Regions from separate parts of the Shewanella sp. Sh95 genome, predicted to be linked through region 2. Evidence: predicted binding sites of a transcription regulator. Region 2 holds the regulator's gene; each other region holds the start of a gene.
The links. The regulator sigma-54, encoded in region 2, starts transcription at its own class of promoters, with help from an activator protein. The targets are predictions, from matches to a motif close to GTTGGCACGNNNNTNGNNT.
Positions count from the first base shown of each region.

Region 1 (2,178 bases), on a different contig from region 2:
ATAGCAAGCACCAAAATAAGTGCACAACAATCATGTAATAAGGGCTAGATTATAGCGTAAAGCTCAACTAGGCACTAACCCACACTCTCACTACAAACTTAAATGCTTGTTCACTGCCGCAGCTAATTCGTCAGGGTTAAATTTTGCGATAAAGTCATTGGCACCAACCTTTTGTACCATGGCTTGGTTAAAGACACCGCTTAATGAGGTGTGCAGTACCACCTTGATATTTTTAAGCTTAGGATCATCACGGATCTCAGCCGTTAAGGTATAACCATCCATTTCGGGCATCTCAATATCGGAGATAATGAGTGGAATTTCATCGGCAACGTTATTCATTTCACTTGCAATGGCCTTGAGCTTATCAAGTGCCTCACGACCATCCTTTGCCGTGTCAATTTGTAAATTTAACGACTCTAACGACCGAATAATTTGCTTGCGTGCCACCGCCGAATCATCAATCACCATAATATGGTAATGCTGACTTCTATCGAGAGTAAGTTGCTCATTAACCTCTTCACTAATGGCCGTTTTGACAGGTGAGATTTCATCTAAAATCTTTTCAACATCCAAGATTTCAACCAACTCACCTTCAATCTCGGTAACCGCGGTTAAATAGGAATAACGCCCAGCACCTTGCGGTGGCGGCATAATAGCTTCCCAGTTCATGTTGATAATACGTTCAACAGAACTAACCAAGAACCCCTGCACACTACGGTTATATTCCGAAATGATGATAAAGCAATTTTCAGTGCTCGCTAACGGACGCCCCCCCGTTGCCGCACTCAGATCGATAACAGAAATAGTTGTGCCGCGAATATGGGCAACTCCTTTGACGTAAGGATTGAGTTTAGGCAATGTCGTTAATGGCGGGCATTGCAAAACCTCTTTCACTTTAAATACGTTTATCCCAAACCGTTGACGACCATTTAACTTAAATAGCAATAGTTCTAGCCGGTTTTGACCTACGAGTTGGGTTCGTTTGTTGACTGAATCAAGAATACTCGACATAACTCTGCCTTGTTGTTCTGTTTATGTACGGCCCTAAAACTCGTTTGAGTATAGGCATATTAATTGCTTACGTCTTGTTATCGATAAACATAGTTGAAACTAAGTCAAACTTCTGACACCAAAAATCGAAGAAAGAAGAAAGAAGCATTGAACAGTTTCACGCTTGATAAAAGTATAGGTGTATTCTGGCGTTACAAGCTAGTCTCTTCATTATGAAAGTAAATTTAGTCTATTTTTTGAGTATTTTCGCACTTTTTCTATCCACGGCAGCTAAGGCTGAACCCGTGATACCTAGCGTATCGGCGATATCCGAATTAGCTAAAGCCCTTATTAATGAAAAGATTGCTGTACCTGCAAATGCGAAAGTCGACATTAATCCACAAACGGTCGATAACCGAATGCTGCCAGCACAGTGCACATCACCAATAAGGGTCGAATTAGCTTCAGAACGCGAAATTAGCCGTAATAACACCATAAAAGTCAGTTGTGATACCCCCGATCTCGCCTACCCTTGGCAGATTTTTATGTCTGTTAGAGTAGACATTCTTTTTCCTGTTGTGGTCGCAACCGAAACCTTAGCGCCAGGTGAATTAATCAGTCCTTCACAGGTCGAGATCCGCTATGTTGACCAAAATAGTTTGCGTGGTATGCAATTTAGCGATACTAATCAGCTTACAGGCGTTAGAGTTAAACGCCGAGTCGCGAAAAATTATCCTATTTTTGCGAACAACCTTTGCTTTGTCTGTAAAAATGACACAGTGTCGATTTATGTGCGTTCAAATAACTTCGTACTAAAAACTGTGGGAGAGGCGCTGCAAGATGGTAATATCGGCGACCAAATTCGAATCAAAAATAGCAGTTCTAACAAAGAGCTAGATGCCATAATTACGGCGATTGGCGAAGTAGAAGTTAGAATGTAAAATAAGCTAAAGCTTTTCGATAAGCTGCCGATACCCCAGTTAAGAAATCCGTATACATGACGCTGGAGCCTAAAATGGCAATTGATATTAGCAAATTTAACGCCGGAGCGGCCGCACAAGTCCGTTCAAACAGCACTAAACAAAGCAGCGAAAGCGAGAAAACCTCTCAGGTAGCGGCTAAATCAACTCAACTAAAAGGTGACTCTGTTGTCATTACGGCTCAAGCTCAACAGTTACAAGGAGCTCA
Region 1 is NZ_LGYY01000109.1:16,858-19,035, reverse strand. Features, by position in the region: gene AEA42_RS08045 (chemotaxis protein CheV) at 91-1,011, opposite strand; gene flgA (flagellar basal body P-ring formation chaperone FlgA) at 1,224-1,931, shown strand; gene flgM (flagellar biosynthesis anti-sigma factor FlgM) at 2,006-2,178, shown strand, end outside.
Region 1: a site for sigma-54 is predicted at 1,062-1,080, ahead of flgA (flagellar basal body P-ring formation chaperone FlgA). Genes of this name have one in related genera too.

Region 2 (2,178 bases):
TCCAGTACCTTTTTCTTACTGCCCGGAGTGGCGCAGGTTGTGCACTCCGGCCGCAGTATGGTACGAAGTTCCATTGCTAGTGTTTTGTTAACTTCTCTTTGTGTTTAATAACCTGACGATCAAGTTTATCAATCAGGACGTCTATGGCAGCATACATATCTGCATGCTCTGAAGTCGCGAAGACTTCACCACCGGTGAGGTTGATTCTCGCTTCGGCAATCTGTTGCATTTTCTCAACATTGAGCACAACGTGCACATTATTGATCTGTTCGAAATGACGTTCAAGTTTTGAAAACTTTTCCTCAACATATGCCCGTAACGATTCAGTAATCTCGATATGGTGTCCACTTAGGTTTATTTGCATAGAAACGTCCTCCGATACTCACAATAGGCTATAAACTTTTACGCTGATTGGAAGGGGGAATAAGCATCGCTTCTCGGTACTTCGCAATGGTTCTGCGCGCAACGTTAATTCCCTGTTCTGCCAGAAGTTGAGCCATCTTGCTGTCGCTTAATGGTTTTTTCTGGTTTTCCGCTGCAACCAGTTTCTTAATGAAAGCTCTGATTGCTGTGGATGAGCACTCACCGCCATCATCCGTCCCGACGTGGCTTGAGAAGAAATATTTTAGTTCAAAAAGTCCTTTTGGGGTATGCATGTATTTTTGTGTGGTCACCCGTGAAATGGTGGACTCATGCATCTCTACCGCCTCGGCGATATCGTTTAGGACCATAGGTTTCATGGCTTCTTCACCGTATTCGAAGAAACCCTGTTGGTATTGCACTATGCAGTTTGCCACCTTGAGCAGCGTTTCGTTACGGCTTTCAAGGCTTTTGATAAACCACTTGGCTTCTTGCAAATGACCACGAATAAATTGGCTATCTGCTTGATTTTTTGAGCTACGCGCCATGGCTGCATATTGCTGATTTACGTTGATTTTTGGCATGCAGTCAGGGTTTAATTCGACCACCCAACGGCCGTTTTTCTTCGACACCGATACATCGGGGATCACATATTCTTCATCGACAGGGGTGATGAGTAAACCGGGACGAGGGTTCAAGGTTTGGATCAGCGCAATACTGTCCCTTAACTCGTCCTCTTTCAGTTTGGTCTTACGCATTAACAGCCTAAAGTCGCGAGCGGCGATCAGATCTAAATGATCTTTGATCAGCATGCGGGCGTTTTCGATGTGAGGGGTATCAGGCGAAAAATGAGATAGCTGGATCAGTAAACATTCGCTTAAATCCCTTGCCGCGACACCAACGGGGTCGAAATGTTGAATACGCTTGAGCACGGCTTCAACTTCGTCGAGTTCAATCTCGGGATTGCCCATGGCTTCGAGGATATCTTCAGTGCTTTGAGTGAGATAACCTTGATCGTCAATGGCATCAATAATCGCGGTGGCAATGGCTAAATCGGTTTCAGAGAAGGGTGTGAGGTTTTTTTGCCATTCTAAATGTTCGTACAACCCCTCGCTAGTTTCCCCTTGGAAGGGCATGTCATCTTCACGGCTGGCGCCAGAACCTGAGTTTGGCGATGCGGTAAAGACTTCATCCCAAGTGGTATCCATGGGTAACTCTTCGGGCAGAGATTCTTTGGTCAGCGACTCGGCAATGTCCACGGTGGAATTATCTTGTTCCTGTGGCTGGGCAGTCGTTTCGCTAAAGTCGGTATCGGCGATATCTTGCTTACGTTCGCTAGGCGCGTCAAATTGCTCCTCTTCCAGCTCGAGAAGAGGATTAGAGTCTAAGGCTTGCTGGATTTCTTGTTGCAGTTCCAATGACGACAGTTGCAGCAGGCGAATGGCCTGCTGAAGTTGTGGCGTCATGGTTAACTGTTGACCCAGTTTGAGCTGGAGTGACGCTTTCATGTTACCGCTGATCCCTAGGTTATTATTGTGAGTTTAGGTCGCTTGATATCATATGGATGGAGCCTAGCGCTCTCAAATTCAAGGCTTATTAGCTTTGTTTTAGTAACTATAGCCTGAATTGTTCACCTAAGTACACAGCCCTAACTTGCTGATTGTCTAAGATCTCTGCGGGTGTGCCCTCGGCAATAAGATTACCGTGACTCACAATGTAAGCATGTTCACAGACGTCTAAGGTCTCGCGCACATTGTGGTCAGTGATCAGTACTCCAAGGCCTCGGCTCTTAAGCTGCTCGATAATTTTCTTGATATC
Region 2 is NZ_LGYY01000201.1:3,884-6,061, forward strand. Features, by position in the region: gene ptsN (PTS IIA-like nitrogen regulatory protein PtsN) at 1-74, opposite strand, end outside; gene hpf (ribosome hibernation promoting factor) at 77-364, opposite strand; gene AEA42_RS14560 (RNA polymerase factor sigma-54) at 393-1,868, opposite strand; gene lptB (LPS export ABC transporter ATP-binding protein) at 1,975-2,178, opposite strand, start outside.

Region 3 (2,178 bases), on a different contig from region 2:
ATGATAGAAAAGCGTTGGTCGGATCATCTTGTGCCACTCCCTGTGAATAAGGAATCACTGTATGCCAGCTGTGAAACTTTAACAATCTTAACGGTAAGAGTTGCCGACAATAGTCGGCCTACTGGCGACAATGGATAAATATCATCATTTAAATCAAACCATTAACTTATCATTAAAAAGTGAACGAAATATGCATAGAAGCTGAATGAAACTGATATTTCCATGAAAATGTGGGCAATCCGTGTCGGCGGATCTGCCCAAACTACCACAGGAGGTCGTTATGACGTCTAATGTTGCGCAACATCAGACCGAGCTGAGCGCCGATATTAAGCTGGTTAATGAGTTAATCGAGCTGACGCAAACCGGCGTGGATTTTTATACTCGGGCCAATAACACTGTCGATGACTACAGCCTAAAACGCATTTTTATTGCCCAAATCAAGACGTATCAAGGGATGCTGGCGCGATTTAAGCAATTGCTCACCCAATCATTACAACAAATGGGCCAGCACATAGGCCCGCACTCAGTGCCGCCGTCGCAGACTCGGCCCTATGCCGATGTCGATGCTTTACTTATTAAACAGCAACTCGCCGATGCCCTCACAGTGCTCTGCGAGCTTGAGCGTCAGCGCCTTAACCACCTCAAACAGTTAATTAAAAAAGCCAATCACCCAAGGTTAATCAGCCAATTGGCCGAGGATATTGCTTGGCTACAAATCTATTTGGATACCTTACACCTGCATAGCCAAGCCCTGTAAGGCAGCAATGCCAGCCAATAACGCGGCCAACTGAGCCGCGTTTTTGTTGCCTGCGATCTGGCGATTCTTAACGCCTATCTTGATTAAGCCCAATCGCTTTATCACCCTCGGTAATATTTACATTTTGTCGGTAAAAAGCACCGAGCTTGCTTTTTGATTTAACAGTCGAAACGAGCCGAAAACAAATATAATCAATTTAAAATCAATAAGATAAAAATATTGGCACGATTCACGCTTTAGTCCCTTCGAGATAACAACGGAGGATATCATTATGAAAAACACGACAACTTTAGCCTTAACCACCTTGCTTGTCGGTTCTATCAGCTTAAATGTGACCGCCGCACAGGATTGGAAAGACGATGCCAAAGATGCTTGGCTCGATGGCAAGGCCGAAACGACTTTGTTGCTTAATACTAACCTCAACTCCTTTGACATTATGACCGACGTGAAAAACGGCCATGTCACCTTAACCGGTAAAGTGGAAAGCAGTGTCGATAAGGCGCTCGCAGCGGAGCTGATCAAAAGCTTGGATGGGGTAAAAGGGGTTGAAAACAAATTAACCGTGATGAATGAAAACGAGAGCACCAGTGAGGTAGTGAAGACCTTAACCGACTCTAAGGTCGCAACTGTGGTGAAAACCCGCCTGTTGTTCTCGACCGACGTTTCGGGCACCCAAATTAATGTAGATGTTGCCGATGGCGTGGTGACCTTACAGGGTGAAGTGGCCAGCGATGCCGAGCGTCAATTAGCACTGACCATTGCCAAAAATACCGATGATGTGAAAAAAGTCGTCGATAAGATCAAAGTCAAAACCTCATAATGGTCCTGACATTCCGCCCTTGCTAATTCAACCCTTGATAACTCAGCTGTTGGTATTAGTCACTCGGGCAAAAACCACAAAACCAGCTTCGGCTGGTTTTGTTTTATCGGCGCGATGTTATGTTAATCATGCCTTAGGCTTCCTGTTCAAAGCAGAAGCTAAATTCATAAAAATGTTGACCGTTTTCAATGCTTATCGCCATAGTACCGTAGAGCCCTGTGAGTTCACCCGCGCCAGAATGGGGAACGACCTCAAGGTGTAAGCGGTTTTGCCCATCGGTCATAATGCCAAAATGTTGCAGCACAAAACTGCCCTGTCTGCCGCACAGTTTACCCACGACTTGTTCAATTGCCACATAACCCGCTGAGCCTTTTACCGCGGTCATAGCACTGAGCATTTCGCCTTGGCTGCGGGCCTCTAGCTCACCATAAAAGGTTTTATCTAAAGTCATTCTGCCCAAGTTCACACCGCCCACACCTGTGGCATAGGCATTCTCGGGATTGAGCTTAACATCAAATTTGCCTGTGACTTTGGTCATTTCCATAACACGCTCCTTGTTTTAATTTTATGCTTTATGCCAAAACCTTCGCTTTCCGGCCGC
Region 3 is NZ_LGYY01000026.1:27,968-30,145, reverse strand. Features, by position in the region: gene AEA42_RS02175 (sigma-54 dependent transcriptional regulator) at 1-27, opposite strand, end outside; gene AEA42_RS02170 (hypothetical protein) at 281-757, shown strand; gene AEA42_RS02165 (BON domain-containing protein) at 1,029-1,577, shown strand; gene AEA42_RS02160 (DUF3224 domain-containing protein) at 1,711-2,121, opposite strand.
Region 3: a site for sigma-54 is predicted at 976-994, ahead of AEA42_RS02165 (BON domain-containing protein). Genes of this name have one in related genera too.

Region 4 (2,178 bases), on a different contig from region 2:
CGAGTACCGCTGTTGCGCTTTCTTCACTCACTTGTTCAATTTGCACTGTTGCTCGGCTTTTGGTAGCAATGGCACGCATTTCATTGAGTCTATCCGGTAAATTGCGTTGTAACACCACTTGGAACTTATCGCCAACTCGAATGCCATGTTTTCGGCCTAGGTTGAGAATAATCCGATCTCCTTGACGACTGACAACTTGCCCAAGTAGTGGTCTACAGTTGAGCGTGTTATCAATATCGCGAGTCGCTTCTTGCAGCAGTTGGCTGATATTTTTGCCGTAGGATGAACGCCAAAATCTATTACTATTGGGGGCAACAATGGCTTGTTCCTCAAATTCCCACCGAGCCGATGTGCTGTAGGTTTTGTTCCATACTTCTTCACCGCTAATGCCGTGATAAAGGCTAAGCTTTAATTGGAACTGCCTTTGTGGCGCTTCATCCCACCATCCCATAAAGGTGGCTTGTACTGGCTCGGTTGAAATATCAATAATTTGCGGTAGTAAAATGTATTGGCTATCGGTAATTTCACTCAGCCAACTCGGAAGTCTATAGCCGCGGATATCGACCAGTTCTTGTGCGATATCGAGCCTTTCTTTGGCATGGATATGGCTGTATCCAGTTGATGAGTAGCAATCAATACTATTACCGAGTCTTTCGGAGATGACTTCTTCAAATCCTGATAATTGGCCGTAGCGTAATTGTGCTCGATCTTTTATTTGGGCTTGGGGAATAAGGATCGCGGCTTTTAATTGGCCCGTTGGGCATTGTTGTGTTGGGTCATCATTCAGATCGAGCCTGAGCGACACATAAATTTTATTCCCTTGAATGCGTTCACTCACTAACTGAATACTAATCGCTTGAGCGTTACGATTAATGGCGAAGCTGTCTTGTGTGAGATTGCCGTTGGTGGTTTGTTGTTCACTGGATATTTGGATCCCGGTGCTGAGGGTGGCATAGCTAACCGCTTGATTGATGGCTTCTTCCCGCGCTTGGGCGATGTTGCCATTGGTGATGATTGCTTCACCACTTGCTTCGACCCATTCTGCTTGCGCGTGATTGGCTTGAAGTGCTGCTAGCAGTAGGCTGCTAATGATGAGCAAGTGCTTTCTGAGTATGTTCATTAATAAGCCCTTCAGGTCAATTGTGCCAATCAGTTGAGTCAGTTTAATGGCGGTTTTATTGGCTGTAAAAGCAAGTTCCGTGCCTGATTTATGAAATATACCCAAACTATCTGAAGTTGCTGAATAGGTGTAGAGGGTAAAGTTATTGGCATCGTTGTCGATAATCAGGTGAGTGAATCAAGGATTGTATTTTGACTTGGTCTAATATTTGCAATCTTTTTGACTAAAGATTGCGGCTCGCTTTGAGGCGCATTGATATCGATAATGAGGTTATTCCCATGCTAAAGCGTGCGTTCATTCCCCTGGCTCTTTTGGCGCTGATTGGGTGTGCGACTAAACCCGTTGTGCCGCCAAAACCTAGCCTAGTTGATGGCAATGGTTTGCCGCCGACAGCGGTGATTAATCATTTAGCGCAGCGTATTGTGACTGAGCTAGTCAAGCAAAATGATGCATTGCGTCCTGATCAACCTATTGTTGTAACTACACCAGTATTAGTTGGCGACATGACGAGTACGAATGCGGTTGCGCTGCAATTGCAGCAGGGACTCATGGCATCGTTGCACAGTTTTCAATTTAATGTGGTGGAGTTAAATCTCGCTGATGGACTGCGTGTTACTGGTGAGGGCGATTTTATTTTGACGCGTGACTGGCAAAAATTGTCTACTAATTTGCCTGTTGACCATATTGTGGTATCCACGATGAGCCCGACGACCAATGGCTTAGCCATTAATACTCGAATCGTTACCTTAAGTAACAACCGAGTGGTGTCAGCTTCACAGACCTTTGTTACACAAAAAGAATTAAGCAATTATATGCAGCCCTCTGAGCAAGTGATCTCCCACGATGGGATTTTATATCGTCAGTCGGCTCCCGGTATGAATGAAGTGCGTGTATTAGGAGATGGAAAATGAAACGCTACCTGTTGGTGATTGCGGCGCTTCTACTGACAAGTTGTGCCTCTAGAGACAAGTATGTACAGTGGGAAGATGTTCCTCCATCTAGCTTCCCTAAACTAACGGCCATTGGTTATGCCCCGTTAGCGACTCAACCAGCGAAAG
Region 4 is NZ_LGYY01000109.1:13,677-15,854, forward strand. Features, by position in the region: gene AEA42_RS08015 (flagellar assembly protein FlgT) at 1-1,120, opposite strand, end outside; gene AEA42_RS08020 (FlgO family outer membrane protein) at 1,399-2,031, shown strand; gene AEA42_RS08025 (LPP20 family lipoprotein) at 2,028-2,178, shown strand, end outside.
Region 4: a site for sigma-54 is predicted at 1,189-1,207, ahead of AEA42_RS08015 (flagellar assembly protein FlgT). Genes of this name have one in related genera too.